DNA from 4 places in the Salmonella sp. A1325 genome. Region 3 is predicted to be linked to each of the others. Evidence: predicted binding sites of a transcription regulator. Region 3 holds the regulator's gene; each other region holds the start of a gene.
What was found. The regulator CRP, encoded in region 3, controls carbon source genes, mostly activating them, when cyclic AMP is high. The targets are predictions, from matches to a motif close to ATGTGANNNNNNTCACAT.
Positions count from the first base shown of each region.

Region 1: a site for CRP is predicted at 1,653-1,670, ahead of psiE (phosphate-starvation-inducible protein PsiE). Genes of this name have one in related genera too.
Region 2: a site for CRP is predicted at 2,521-2,538, ahead of NAZ64_RS18060 (YjcB family protein). Genes of this name have one in related genera too.
Region 4: a site for CRP is predicted at 2,230-2,247, ahead of serC (3-phosphoserine/phosphohydroxythreonine transaminase). Genes of this name have one in related genera too.

Region 1 covers NZ_JAMLWO010000010.1:163,886-167,775, forward strand. Annotated here, with positions in the region: gene xylE (D-xylose transporter XylE) at 1-1,150, shown strand, start outside; gene psiE (phosphate-starvation-inducible protein PsiE) at 1,196-1,606, opposite strand; gene NAZ64_RS18255 (YjbH domain-containing protein) at 1,749-3,845, opposite strand; gene NAZ64_RS18260 (capsule biosynthesis GfcC family protein) at 3,845-3,890, opposite strand, start outside.
Region 2 covers NZ_JAMLWO010000010.1:106,669-110,558, reverse strand. Annotated here, with positions in the region: gene siiF (SPI-4 type I secretion system protein SiiF) at 1-1,831, shown strand, start outside; gene NAZ64_RS18060 (YjcB family protein) at 2,110-2,391, opposite strand; gene NAZ64_RS18055 (EAL domain-containing protein) at 2,953-3,890, shown strand, end outside.
Region 3 covers NZ_JAMLWO010000004.1:15,205-19,094, forward strand. Annotated here, with positions in the region: gene NAZ64_RS09450 (phosphoribulokinase) at 1-237, shown strand, start outside; gene NAZ64_RS09455 (OsmC family protein) at 333-737, opposite strand; gene crp (cAMP-activated global transcriptional regulator CRP) at 1,045-1,677, shown strand; gene NAZ64_RS09465 (YccS/YhfK family putative transporter) at 1,726-3,813, shown strand; gene argD (bifunctional acetylornithine/succinyldiaminopimelate transaminase) at 3,856-3,890, opposite strand, start outside.
Region 4 covers NZ_JAMLWO010000007.1:175,318-179,207, reverse strand. Annotated here, with positions in the region: gene aroA (3-phosphoshikimate 1-carboxyvinyltransferase) at 1-948, opposite strand, end outside; gene serC (3-phosphoserine/phosphohydroxythreonine transaminase) at 1,019-2,107, opposite strand; gene NAZ64_RS15240 (DUF421 domain-containing protein) at 2,293-2,985, opposite strand; gene ycaO (30S ribosomal protein S12 methylthiotransferase accessory factor YcaO) at 3,122-3,890, shown strand, end outside.

The DNA.
Region 1 (3,890 bases), on a different contig from region 3:
TACCACGATTAACCCAGATAATGCCGTACCTGTTTATTTGGCCGGATATGTCCCCGAATTTGTTATTTATCGCATCATCGGTGGTATTGGCGTTGGTTTAGCCTCAATGCTCTCACCGATGTATATTGCTGAACTGGCTCCAGCGCATATTCGTGGGAAACTGGTTTCCTTTAACCAGTTCGCCATTATTTTTGGTCAACTGTTGGTGTATTGCGTTAACTATTTCATTGCCCGCTCTGGTGACGCTAACTGGCTGAATACCGATGGCTGGCGATATATGTTTGCTTCCGAAAGTATTCCCGCCCTGCTGTTTTTACTGCTGCTGTATACCGTACCGGAAAGCCCGCGCTGGCTGATGGCACGTGGCAAACACGAACAGGCGGAGGGCATTCTGCGCAAAATTATGGGTAGCAGCCTCACCACCCAGGCCATGCAGGAGATCAACCAGTCTCTGGAGCATGGTCGTAAAACCGGCGGACGCCTGTTGATGTTTGGCGTGGGCGTGATAGTCATCGGCGTGATGCTGTCCGTCTTCCAGCAGTTTGTCGGCATTAACGTCGTGCTCTACTACGCGCCGGAAGTGTTTAAAACGTTGGGGGCCAGCACCGACGTGGCGCTCTTGCAGACCATTATTGTCGGCGTAATCAACCTGAGCTTCACCGTGCTGGCCATTATGACGGTAGATAAATTTGGTCGCAAACCGCTGCAAATTATTGGCGCATTGGGCATGGCTCTTGGGATGTTCAGCCTTGGCACCGCGTTTTACACCCAGGCTTCCGGGCTGATAGCGCTGCTGTCGATGCTGTTTTACGTCGCCGCATTTGCCATGTCCTGGGGACCGGTTTGTTGGGTGCTGCTGGCAGAAATCTTCCCGAACGCGATTCGTGGCAAAGCGCTCGCCATTGCCGTCGCCGCGCAGTGGCTGGCGAACTACTTCGTCTCCTGGACCTTCCCGATGATGGACAAAAATTCGTGGCTGGTTTCCCATTTCCACAACGGTTTCTCCTACTGGATTTACGGTTGTATGGGTATTCTGGCGGCGCTGTTTATGTGGAAGTTCGTGCCGGAAACCAAAGGCAAAACGCTGGAAGAACTTGAGAAGTTATGGACGCCAGCAGAAGAGAAAACGCCGAAAGCCGCCATACAATAAGCTGATTTATCGCCACGCCGTACGTCCGTTACAGTGTGGCGACGCCTATTCTCGCCGTAGTCGGTTCGAATTACATAACCACAACGTGATAACCAACAGGAGGATCGCCGCCGAATAGAGTAATACATCCATTGGCGTTTTATGATCGACAATGATCAGGCGCACAATCGCCGTGATCCCAATGTACACGAAATAGCGCAGCGGAAAGTGAAGGCCAGACTTAAAGTACTTCACAATCAGCGCAATAAATTCGAAATAAAGAAAGTAGATCACCAGCCCTTCCACCAGTTCATATTTGCTGGCTTGCTCAGGCACGAATAAGGCATCCGCCAGGTGCACCGTCTCTTTACCGAGAAAAACGACCAGGATCAGACCGAGGGTAAGCAGCCCCAAATTTAGTACGTTTTGTAAAATCGTGGCGATAAACTCAAGACGTGAGCGCGATAATGGCATCATAACAGCCCCCTCTTTCTCTGCGGCGAGGTTTCTGTATAACGCACAAATGTGACGAGCATCTATATTTTTTATTTATGTTTATATTTTGTTCAATAAGATAATTTGCCGGATAGCGCTTTGAACGCCTTATCCGGCCTGAGTATTAACGGAAATTTACGCTCCTGTCACTGGTCATATCATACAGGCCAAACTTACGGCCAAGCTGTTGACCACCGTCACGCGTCAGCGGCGTCCAGCCAATTGCCGCACGACTTCGGGTTGGGCCGGACGAGAAGAGATCCAGCGGCACGGAAACATATACGCCTTTGGTAAAATCCCCTTCCCCATATTCATCCGGCGACGCATCGGTAATCGTCGCGTAACCGCCGACAACGACGCCGCTATCGAAGCGTTTGGCGATCTCCAGCGTACCGCCTTTATCGCCCGCCAGATACTGACCAACGCTGGCTTTCACCAGCACATCCTGGGCGAACGGCGGCGTCCAGTATGCGGTCAAATGTCCGGTCTTCACGCTGTAATCGGTAAACTTCATCATATCCTGCGCGCTACGCCAGTCACGCTGTTTCACGTAGTTGGCATCCAGACCAAACGCCCAATTGCTGTCTACCGGGCGATACAGGACTTCCGCCCCGGCACCGCCAAACATGGTCTCCAGATAACCACCGTAGACCTGCCCATAGAAACCATTGCCAAAATACTGGAAGTAGTTGGCCTGTAGGTTATTCACATAAACATCATTCTGCACATACTCACGGACATGCGTACGCACCCGCGGCAGATGTGAATCCTTCGGCGGATTGGTGTAGTTAAATTTGTCGTAGTTGTTGGCGATATTGGCAAACACGCTGCCCGTGGTGAGCAGATGATCCGTGACCCACAGATCCGCAGTTCCCATTACGCCCAACTGATACATATAGAAGTTTTCCGGGCCGCCTACCGACTGATTCAGCACGGGATCAAGATGAAAATCAATGCGCGACTTGTCGATATACCAGCCCTGTTCAGTACTCTCTGGCACGATCGGCTCCACACGTTTTTGCGCCAGCGGGGTTTCATGTCCCAGCGGTTCGCCTTCCAGATGGCGTTTCAGGCTGGCGACATCGGTTTCAGTGGTGACCTGCGGCAGATTAAGGCGGTTTTCCGTCACGCGGATCGTGCGGATTCCCTCCGGCAGATCGTTCATGACGATCCGGTTAGCGCGCACGATCCCTTCACGGGAGTCGCGGTACTTCACCTGTTCGCCGGTAACGTACAGCGTATCGCCTTTGACCTGGATTTTCGGGTCCGCCAGACCGGCATTATATTTCAATAACGTTAATTGATTAGCCACTACCGAATGTTGCAGGATGGCATCCTGCGGCTGTGGTCGGTATTGCGGGCGTGAATTGTCATGATACGCGGGACGTAAATCGTTGAAATTGGTGCGCAGCGTAACGCCAAACATAAAGGTGTTGCCGCGCTCGTAGCTGAGGTTAACGTCGGCCCAATCGGTGACGCGGTAAATGGCGCCGACGTTAAACTTGCTCTTCTGCTCCAGTTTACCCGCAAAATCCTGCTGATAGTTATTGCCTTCATACTCCAGCTTCAGGCGTAGCGGTTGCCACGGGGTCTGGTATTCTACGCCGCCAAACAGCGAGGCCGGGCCGTGAAACATATCGCTACCGTCGACGGAACCTGCCTCTTTATAGCTGTTATCACGCGAACAGAATTTATCACTATACGAACAGAAAGGATTAGACACATTGCCGCTGGTGCCAAGATAGCCCCAACCGAGACCTAATGAAAAATCAAATGGCCCCCAGGCCTTACTCGCTACAATATATTCCGCATCAAACAGCCCCGTCCCGCCGATATCGCGCGCGCCAACCGCCACCTGCGGCATCCAGTAACTCTCTTCCCACAACCGCAGTTTCACATCAAACGCTTTATCTTTGTAAGTCTGGTCACCGGAGAATGATTCCACGCTGCTGTACTTTTTCGTACGGACATCGGTATAGCGCAACGTGGTTTCCAGCCACGGGAAAAGCTGAACCGAAGCCGAGTAGTAGCGGTACTGATCGTTATCGCGATAGTTCAGGCTCATCTCCCCTTCACGCGCCATACGCGCTGTCGGCGTTTGCAGCAGGCCCACGCCGCCAAAGTCAGATTGTGAAGGCCCAACAGGGGCTAGATATGTTTCGGCATGGCAGGCCGCGCTAATACCCAGCGCCAGCACGCTGAGCAGATGTGTTTTTTTCATTATTCCGGTATCCGCTGCGTCAGGGTATGAAGAATGTCGGCATTT
Region 2 (3,890 bases), on a different contig from region 3:
GCCGATTTTACTATTAACGCCAGAAATGAAGTGGATGGTGTGTGTGAGCGGCGGGCAAAAAATAAAGTTGGTAAACGCGCGCGGTGAACTCTGTTATGTTGAAATTGAAGATGAATATTTAAAAGAGTTATCTGCATTTAGTATACTACCTTTAAATAAAGTTGTTGATAGTATAAGAGTAAAAAATATCATAAAAAACTCTTTATCGATGAACAAGATTTTTTATACTAAATACTTCTTTTCATCTCTTTTTATGGCAATTTTTGCGTTAACTATCCCAGTATTTAGTAATCTATTCTATGATAAGCTTGTTCCAAGTGCTTCGGTTTCATCTTTATTTGGTGTGGCTATAATTGTTGCTGTATTTATTGTTTTTGAGTTTATTCTTCGTACTTCGAAAGATATTTATCAGTCTATCACAGCAAGGCAGGATGACGTCGATATTGATATCGCATTTCTTGAAGCGGTCCTTTATAGTAAAAAGAAAAATGGCAGATCCATGTCATCAGCATTTGTGCTATGGAATGAGTTTCAGAAAATTAAACCCGTTTTATTAAACTCGATCTTTCAACGTATAGCCGATATTCCAATATTTATTATATTTCTCATTGTTATATATGTAAATTTAGGTCTGGTTGTTATTGTACCTGTTACCATGTTTATCGTCTCTATTATTATTTCCATCGTTAACCACCATTATACTAATGAGTTAATGAACAAACAAAAAGAAGGACAGAAGAACAGGAATATTTTCATCTCAGAAGTTTTCTTATCTATTAAAATGATCCATACCTTAAATAATCAAGGTTTACTTTTTGATTGGGTTAATACATCAAATGAACAGTCGTATCTTAACCTGAAGATAAGGAAATTAAATCTTATCTATCAATCTATATTGGGTAGTATGTCATCTATTACCCAAATAACTATTATGGTAATAGCCTTTTTTATGGTAATTAAGGGTGATGTTACCACTGGCGCAATTGTTTCATCTGTCATTGTCTCTGGCCGTATCTCCGGGATCATTTCGAATTTTTCTTCTACATTAATCTCTATTTTATCAGCAGAAAAAACCGGTAAGGATCTGCTTTCTTTTTTTGATGAAGATCAGGCAGAAAAAACACCGGCATTACAGTCCATATCAAAGTGCAATGGCGATATCTCTATCCGGGGCGTGAGTTATCAGTATGATGCTCAATCTCCGATGATTATTAACCGACTGTCTATAGACATACCTGCGGGGCAACGTGTCGCGGTGGTAGGCGAATGCGGTGCAGGAAAAAGCTCATTACTGGGAATGCTATCTGGCTACCTTTCGCCAACAGACGGTGCCATCTTATATGATGGATATAACTTAGGACATTTATCGCAGAACTTTTTTTCTCAGCATTTAAGTGTGGTGACGACACATGATGTTTTATTCACCGGAACCATTGAAAGTAATTTCGCGTTAAAACCGCAAAACGACAGGGGCCGGGTACTGAAGGCGCTTCATCTGGCGAACTGTGGTTTTATCTTGCAACATCCTATGGGGCTGAAGTTTCCGGTGAATTTTATGGCTAAAAACCTGTCATCCGGACAGCAGCAGCAGTTATTATTAGCACGCAGTCTGAGCAGTAACGCCAGCGTCTTTTTATGGGATGAACCAACATCAAATCTGGATGAGAATACCGAGAAGCAAATTTTTGATAACTTAGATGAGTTTATTCATGGGAAAACGTTGATCATGGTGACGCATCGTCGATACCTGATAAAGTATTTTGACCGGGTCCTGGTAATGAAAGGTGGGAAAATAATCCGTGATTGTTCTCCGGATAAATTATTAATGTAAAATAAGCAGCGCTTGTCGCTGTTATCAGGCGGTACTATTTAATAAAAAAGACCCGTTGCACAAACGGGTCTTTTTTTGTCATTTAACGAGTCGGCAATGTTTTCAATAAGTTTAGCTCGATTCTGTTAGGGCTATTCCACTTGCCATTTTTGGATAACCACACCTGGCGGCCCTCATCAACGGTTATGTGAGGGACGTGATGATGCGCAAGGCTACCCCTGGCGCGCGATTCCGCGTTGAGATAACCGGTGGGCGACTTCACCGGCAGCGATAGCGTATCAGGTCAGCACCATCGGCCATTCTGGCGGGGTCTGGCTCATCGTTTCGACCATTACGGCTTCAATGTTATGCCAGATCGCGGCGAGATTCATCATGGTAATACCGAGTAAACCGGTGGCAAACCAGCAGGCGAATACCACGCCCAGACCGCTACTGATCACTGCCAGACCAATATAATCTGATTTACGGAAACGGATATTGAGCGTGCTGGCTAAAAACATGAGCACGGCGCTCAACAGTTGCCAGCGGAGAAGAACGACACCAGTGGTTATGGCAGCCATGAAACATTTCCTCTGAATAGACCTTTGTCCAGGACAGCGCGGCGTTGTTCCCGGGAAACGTGGGACATTCTGGCTATCAACGGACGTCACATCAACATCGAATGAAACATTGTTTCTGTTTCATTATTTTTGTGAACTATATCACAAAAACCAGCTTGTTCGCCAGATGGATAATGTATTTTTTGTGCGTTTTATAACCGTATTTTTTGTGTGACTTCTGCGCGTCCGTAGAGAAACTGCCGGAAAGCAAAGATGTATTATTACTACTCTTTTATTTTTTTCGTGAAATTCAGACCTGATAAAAATATCAAGTTATTTATCAAAAGAAAGGAGTAAAGATGTATACCCCATCGTTTACTTGAGTATAAATCTGATATTGTCAAAAATATTTAGCGTCCTGCCAGGTATGCGAAAGAGATTGCGCGTAGTTATTAATGGTAAATGTTGATCGGTAAAAGTCTGTTGCTAATATTGATAAATTCATGCACCGTAAACCTCCGTTTGGTTCACGTCTTATTTTGCCAACAATAGTCACAAATAATGCAGGGAAATAGGCTGAAAATGAGTCAAAGCACACGACGCAAGGTGTTGAGATTTCTCGGAACGATCATTGTGGTGTTACTTCCTGTATTGCTGGCGATCTGGTTTGCTCATATCCGGGCAGTCTCTGAAACCAGAAATCAGTTACATTCATTTGCGCAGTTGGTATTAGATAAAACGGAGCGGGTTATCCTGCAAGCAGATTTAGCCCGCGATGCCGCTGAACAATATCAGGGGCAAGCCTGTACGCCAGCCCATCAACAGCGAATGCTGAATATTATCCGCGGTCGTTTGTACATTAATGAGTTGATTTATGCTAAGGGCCAGCGTTTTCTATGCTCTACGGTTATGACGCCAACAAGTCCTTATTTTATTCCCCGCGCTGACTATAAACGAAAGCCTGACATCGCTATTTATTACTATCGTGATACGCCTTTTTTCAACGGTTATAAAATGACATATATGCAGCGGGGAAACTATGTCGCGGTTATCAATCCCTTATCTTATAGCGAGGTGATGTCAGACGATCCGGCGTTGGCCTGGGGAATGTATGATACGGTGACCAACACCTTTTTCTCCCTGAGTGAACAGGCGCAGGCTGATCAGCTATTACCTTTGGTACGACGGAGTGAACCTGTGTTCCAACAGGGTGAGCGTTTTTATACTCTGGTTAAATCAGCAAAACGACCGGTTGCCGCGATTGTGTCAACCTCAAAGCAACGCTTTTACCAGAACCTCTTTCATCAGCTTACGTTAACGCTACCGTTAGGGATCATCTGTAGCATTATCGTCTTATTTATGTGGTCACGATCCCGGCAGGCATATTACTCACCGCGTCGATTGCTGCAACGGGCCATTACCAGGCACCAGCTTTGCCTTCATTATCAGCCGATCATTGATATCCGAAACGGGACATGTGTAGGTGCCGAAGCGCTATTGCGTTGGCCGGGCTATCACGG
Region 3 (3,890 bases):
GACACGTCCAATCCGTTCGCCGCAAAGGGTATTCCCTCGCTGGATGAGAGTTTTGTGGTGATCCATTTCCGCAACCTGGAAGGGATCGATTTTCCCTGGCTCCTGGCGATGCTCCAGGGCTCGTTTATTTCTCACATTAATACATTAGTGGTGCCGGGCGGCAAAATGGGGCTGGCGATGGAGCTGATTATGTTGCCGCTGGTGCAGCGATTAATGGAAGGCAAAAAAATCGAATAACCGCGGTGAAATGCCCGATGGCGCTACGCTTATCGGGCCTACGAGATAAAAACGGGTAGGCCGGATAAAGCCACGCCGCCATCCGGCATCACATGTTACGCCGCAATCACTTCATACGAATGGGTAATATTGACCGCTTTTTCCAGCATTAGCGCCACCGAGCAATATTTTTCCGCGGAGAGATCGACAGCGCGCGCGACGGCAGCCTCTTTCAGATCGCTGCCGGTAACGATAAAATGCAGATTAATGTGCGTAAACAGGCGCGGCGCGTCTTCCCGGCGCTCGGATGTCAGCTTCACTTCGCAGTTGGTGACATTCTGACGGCCCTTTTGCAGGATTGATACCACATCAATAGCGCTACATCCGCCAGCCGCCATTAATACCATCTCCATCGGACTCGGCGCTTTGTCACCGGAGTTGCCATCCATTAAAATCTGGTGGCCGGAGGAGGACTCTCCGAGGAACGTGAGCCCTTCAACCCACTTTACACGCGCTTGCATATTTCGTAACTCCAATGTTTCAATTTTCCTGAAAGATTACGCGCATACAACAAAAGTCGCAATGGAAGGCGACCTGGGTCATGCTGAAGCGAGACACCAGGAGACACACGGCGAAAGCTATGCTAAAACAGACAAGATGCTACAGTAATACATTGACGTACTGCATGTATGCAGAGGACATCACATTACAGGCTACAATCTATTTTCGTAGCCCCCTTCCCAGGTAGCGGGAAGTATATTTTTGCAACCCCAGAGACAGTGCCGTTTTCTGGCTCTGGAGACAGCTTATAACAGAGGATAACCGCGCATGGTGCTTGGCAAACCGCAAACAGACCCGACTCTTGAATGGTTCTTGTCTCATTGCCACATTCATAAGTACCCGTCAAAGAGCACGCTGATTCACCAGGGTGAAAAAGCAGAAACGCTGTACTACATCGTTAAAGGCTCCGTGGCAGTGCTGATCAAAGATGAGGAAGGGAAAGAAATGATCCTTTCTTATCTGAATCAGGGTGATTTTATTGGTGAACTGGGCCTGTTTGAAGAAGGTCAGGAACGCAGCGCCTGGGTACGTGCGAAAACCGCATGTGAGGTCGCTGAAATTTCCTACAAAAAATTTCGCCAATTAATCCAGGTCAACCCGGATATTCTGATGCGCCTCTCTTCCCAGATGGCTCGTCGCTTACAAGTCACCTCTGAAAAAGTAGGTAACCTCGCCTTCCTTGACGTCACCGGGCGTATCGCTCAGACGCTGCTGAATCTGGCGAAACAGCCCGATGCCATGACGCACCCGGATGGGATGCAGATCAAAATCACCCGTCAGGAAATCGGCCAGATCGTCGGCTGCTCCCGCGAAACCGTTGGTCGTATTTTGAAAATGCTGGAAGATCAAAACCTGATCTCCGCGCATGGCAAGACCATCGTCGTCTACGGCACCCGTTAATTCCGTCAGAATGGCGCGTTTTATCATGCGCCATTTTTGTTTGCATCGATGTGGCGAAGACTGATTTATCACCCAGAGATTAATTACGCACTACGGCAAACGCTGGTGCTGTGCCTGCCTGTGGCTGTTGGTTTATTGATAGGCCAGCTACACCTGGGCTTGCTTTTCTCTCTCGTTCCCGCCTGCTGCAACATTGCAGGTCTGGATACCCCGCACAAACGCTTTTTTAAACGCCTGATCATCGGCGCGTCGCTGTTCGCCGGATGCAGTCTGGTAACGCAACTTCTGCTGGCGGAATCCATCCCCCTGCCGTTGATCCTGACCGGGCTCACGCTGGTGCTTGGCGTGACGGCGGAAATTAGCCCGCTTCACGCGCGGCTACTGCCAGCGTCGCTGATTGCCGCCATCTTTACCCTGAGTCTTGCGGGATACATGCCCGTCTGGGAGCCACTGCTCATTTATGCGCTGGGCACGCTATGGTACGGCGTGTTTAACTGGTTTTGGTTCTGGCTATGGCGCGAACAGCCGCTGCGCGAGTCATTGAGTTTGTTATACCGTGAACTGGCCGATTATTGCGAAGCGAAATACAGCCTGCTCACCCAACATATCGATCCGGAAAAAGCGCTGCCTCCCCTGCTGATACGCCAGCAAAAAGCGGTCGATCTCATTACCCAGTGTTACCAACAGATGCATATGCTTTCGGCGCACAACAATAATGATTACAAGCGTCTACTACGGGCTTTTCAGGAAGCGATGGATTTGCAGGAGCACATCTCCGTCAGCTTGCATCAGCCGGAAGAGGTACAGAAACTGGTAGAACGCAGCCATGCGGAAGAGGTGATTCGCTGGAATGCGCAAACGGTCGCCGCCCGCCTGCGCGTGCTGGCGGATGACATTCTTTATCATCGTCTGCCGACGCGCTTCTCCATGGAAAAACAGATTGGCGCTCTGGAGAAGATCGCCAATCAGCATCCTGAAAATCCGGTAGGCCAGTTCTGCTATTGGCACTTCAGTCGAATCGCCCGTGTGCTGCGTACTCAGCGACCGCTGTACGCCCGCGACCTGATGGCCGATAAACAGCGTCGTTTGCCGCTACTTCCGGCGCTGAAAAATTATATGTCTCTTAAATCACCGGCGCTACGCAACGCCGGACGCATCAGCGTGATGATGAGCATCGCCAGTCTGATGGGCAGCGCGTTGCACCTGCCTAAACCGTACTGGATACTCATGACAGTGCTGTTTGTCACCCAAAACGGCTATGGCGCGACGCGCGTACGTATTCTGCACCGTTCGGTCGGAACGCTGGTCGGCCTGGTGATTGCCGGCGTCACGCTGCACTTACATATTCCCGAAAGCATTACGCTGGCGGTCATGCTGGTACTAACGCTGGCAAGTTATCTGATTATTCGTAAAAACTACGGCTGGGCGACGGTCGGCTTTACGGTGACGGCGGTATACACCATCCAGTTACTGACGTTAAACGGAGAGCAGTTTATTGTGCCGAGGCTGATCGATACGCTGATTGGCTGTTTAATTGCCTTTGGCGGCATGGTCTGGCTGTGGCCGCAATGGCAAAGCGGGCTATTACGTAAAAACGCCCATGATGCGCTGGAAGCCGATCAAGAAGCTATCCGACTGATCCTCAGTAACGATCCGCAGGCCACCCCGCTCGCTTATCAAAGAATGCGGGTCAACCAGGCGCATAACACGTTATTCAACTCGTTAAATCAGGCAATGCAGGAACCCGGATTCAATACCCACTATCTGTCGGATATGAAACTATGGGTCACGCACAGCCAGTTTATTGTCGAGCATATCAACGCTATGACGACGCTGGCGCGGGAACACACCATGCTGACGCCGGATCTGGCGCAGCGCTATCTGGAATCTTGCGAGATTGCGATTCAGCGCTGCCAACAGCGCCTGGAGTACGACAGGCCAGGCGGCTCCGGCGATGTCAATATTCTGGAGTCGCCGGACATGCCGTCACATGGCTTATTGAGCACTCTGGAACAACATTTACAGCGCATCATTGGCCATCTGAACACCATGCACACCATTTCGTCGATGGCCTGGCGTCAGCGTCCGCATCACGGTATCTGGCTGAGTAAGCGGCTACGGGATACAAAAGGTTAAGACCGACTGCCGGATGCGCTACGCTTATCCGGCAATCCGCCATCAGGCCACCACCTTCCCTACCGCCTGCGCAAAGC
Region 4 (3,890 bases), on a different contig from region 3:
CATCGCCGCATCCGGAATATGGTTCATATCCATATCTATGGCGTGCAATTCGCCGCGCGTGCAGGCAATAAAATCATCGCCCCAGGTAATGGTCGCGCCCATTTTCTCCAGCACATCGGCAAAACGAATATCGCCCTGCATACTTTTGCGGCCAATTCCGGTCACTTTTACCGTGCCGCCTTTTATCGCCCCGGCGGCGAGAAAATAGGACGCTGACGAGGCATCGCCCTCGACCAGATAGCGACCCGGAGAGTGATACTGTTGACCGCCCTTCACGACAAATTGTTGGTAGTGATGGTTCGTTATCTCCACGCCAAAGGTTTTCATTAAATTTAGCGTGATATCGATGTAAGGCTTTGATACCAGTTCGCCTTTAACGCGAATAGTTGTGTCTTCAGGCGCCAGCGGCGCCGTCATCAGCAGAGCGGTCAGGAACTGGCTGGAAACGCTACCATCAACCTCAATGTCGCCGCCGGTAAAACCGCCGCGCAGACGCAGGGGCGGATAGTTTTCCTGCTCCAGGTAATCAATATTCGCCCCGCCCTGGCGCAGCGAATCAACCAGATGGCCTATCGGACGCTCTTTCATACGCGGTTCGCCGGTTAACACTATCTCATTTTGCCCCAGACATAGCGCTGCCGCTAACGGACGCATCGCGGTTCCGGCATTACCGAGAAACAGTTCCAGAGCGCCTGGCGCACGTAATGCGCCGCCATTACCCGTGATATCACAGCGGGTGCGATCGGCAGAAAGGGTGTAATTGATCCCCAACGCGCTCAGGGCATTGAGCATATGGCGGACGTCATCGCTATCCAGCAGATTCGTCAGAACGGTTTTACCACAAGCTAAAGCCGCCAGGAGCAAAGCACGGTTTGAAACACTTTTGGAGCCAGGTAAATTAATGGCGCCATCGACCCGCGCGATGGGTTGTAACGTCAGGGATTCCATGAAACTCAACTCTCAAAAAACAGAAATAAAAACCCCACAGACTGGCCGTGGGGATGAAAAAAGAAATGTATTAGCCGTGGCGACGCTCAAAATCGATCATGAAATCGGTCAGCGCTTTCACCCCTTCAATCGGCATGGCGTTATAGATAGAGGCGCGCATACCACCAACAACACGGTGCCCTTTTAAGGCGTGCAGACCGGCGGCGAAAGACTCTTCCAGAAAGACCTTGTCCAGCGCATTGTCCGCTAACTGGAACGGAACGTTCATCCGCGAACGGTTGGCCTGTGCGACATCGTTACGGTAGAAATCGCTGTTATCAATCACACCGTACAGCAACTCCGCTTTTTGCTGATTGATTTTGTGCATCGCCGCCACGCCGCCCTGCGCTTTCAACCATTTGAATACCAGACCGGAAAGATACCAGGCGAAAGTCGGCGGCGTATTAAACATCGAGTCGTTATCATTCAGGACGGTGTAGTCGAGGATGGACGGGCAGCTCTCATGCGCCTTGCCTAACAGATCCTCCCGGACGATAACCAGCGTCAGTCCTGCCGGACCGATATTCTTCTGCGCGCCAGCATAAATTACGCCATAGCGAGAGATATCCAGCGGCGCAGACAGGATGGTAGAAGAAAAGTCCGCCGTGACGACCACCTCCGGGCCAAAATCAGGCGTTTCATCGATGGCGATGCCGTCAATAGTCTCATTCGGGCAATAGTGTAAATAAGCGGCGTTATCGGAAAGCTGCCACTCGCGCATCGGTTTTACGGCACGTTTGCCGTCAACGGTGATTTTGGCGTCGATAATCTGCGGCGCACAGTATTTTTTGGCTTCTTTGATGGCGCTCGCCGCCCAGTAACCAGCATCGACATAATCCGCCGTGGTTTTATCGCCCAGCAGATTGAGCGGCACGCCAGCAAACTGCCCGCGACCGCCGCCGTGACAAAATAAAACTTTATAGTTGGAGGGGATATTAAGGAGATCGCGAAAATCCTGCTCCGCCTCTTCAGCGACCTGGATAAACTCTTTGCCTCGATGGCTAATTTCCATTACCGACGTACCAAGACCGTGCCAGTCACGCAGTTCCTGTTGCGCCAGTTTAAGTACTTCCGCCGGTAGCATCGCCGGACCTGAACTAAAATTAAAGACCTGAGCCATTTCCCCTCACCACGCTGCATTGTTTCCTGCCTGACAGACATCAGGCAAACGTTATTCATGTGAATATCGGTTTTATCATTCAGTGACACGCGCCGCAATGGGTAAAACAATGCGAGGAGAAAATGCGGCATGCGTCACACAACAGAATCTTCCGGATTAACCGTATAAATCCGATATTTTCGCTGTTAAACAACGCGTTTAGCCCGGCTTGCCTTCGTCCATTCTGGATTTGCGCAGCGCGGACATAATTGCTTCTCCCCGACATTCATGCGTATCACTTCACTGCAACGTACGCAGGCATAGTCGCCAGCCTCCGGCGCCACGATAAAGCGTGGCGTACAGTGCTCAGGAAGAATGCTTAACCCCGGCTTAACGTCTTTATTTTCAAAGAAATAGACGCTGATTTGTCCGTTTGTCTCCAGGATGGCCAGTCTGACTTGCCCCAGTTGCTCAACGCCATTCAAGCGAAGCTCCATAAAAAACTCAAACTCCGTCATGTTCGAGCGCTGCAGTTTTTCCCACGCCAGTTCGCCGTCTTCAACAATGACCACCGACTTGCCTTCCAGCAGATCTTCCAACTTTTCACTATGCGCCATCAGCCACATGACCAGGCGATAGAGCAGCGCCAGGGTGATGAATACCACCAGAACAGGGAGCATCGGAACGTCATCATAAAACGCGACGTCGCCTGCCGCCGACCCCAATGTCAAAATGATCAGCACTTCAAAAAGCGACATTTGCCGTACGCCGCGTCGTCCTGTCACCTTTAAGAAAAGAAACACCAGAACAAAGGTGTAAAAGCTACGTAGCGCCACTTCCCCCAAAAACGCTACCGGCACGTTATCCAGCGCCATTCGTTGCAAATCAAATGCTTTCATTTTTTATGCTCTTCCTGTGAATTCCAGTGTAAAAGCATAGCCAATACTTTTATTTCCGCCGATGTCCCGGCGAGATAGCGCCCGTCACATAAAACCCGTATCATTGCGCGCTTTCCGTACGACAAAAGTGATTTTCATGACGCAAACATTTATTCCCGGCAAAGACGCCGCGTTGGAAGACTCCATCGCCCGCTTCCAGCAAAAGTTACTCGACCTCGGCTTTCACATCGAAGAGGCCTCCTGGCTGAACCCGGTGCCAAACGTCTGGTCAGTGCATATTCGCGATAAAGAGTGCGCGTTATGCTTTACCAACGGAAAAGGCGCGACCAAAAAAGCAGCGCTGGCCTCGGCGCTGGGCGAATACTTCGAGCGTCTGTCAACCAACTACTTTTTTGCTGATTTCTGGCTTGGCGAAACGGTCGCCAACGGGCCATTCGTGCATTATCCGAACGAAAAGTGGTTCCCGCTGACTGAAAATGACGACGTACCGGAAGGCTTGCTTGATGCCCGTCTGCGCGCGTTTTACGATCCGGAAAATGAACTCACCGGAAGCCAGTTAATTGATCTTCAGTCTGGCAATGAAGCACGCGGCGTCTGCGGCCTGCCATTTACCCGTCAGTCCGATAACCAGACCGTGTATATTCCGATGAATATCATCGGCAACCTGTACGTCTCTAACGGAATGTCCGCCGGCAATACGCGTAATGAAGCCCGCGTTCAGGGACTGTCGGAAGTCTTCGAGCGCTATGTGAAAAATCGCATCATTGCAGAAAGTATCAGTCTGCCGGAGATTCCCGCAGAGGTGATGGCGCGTTATCCGGCGGTAATGGAGTCGATCGCCACGCTGGAAGCCGAGGGTTTCCCGATTTTCGCCTATGACGGCTCGCTGGGCGGTAAGTATCCGG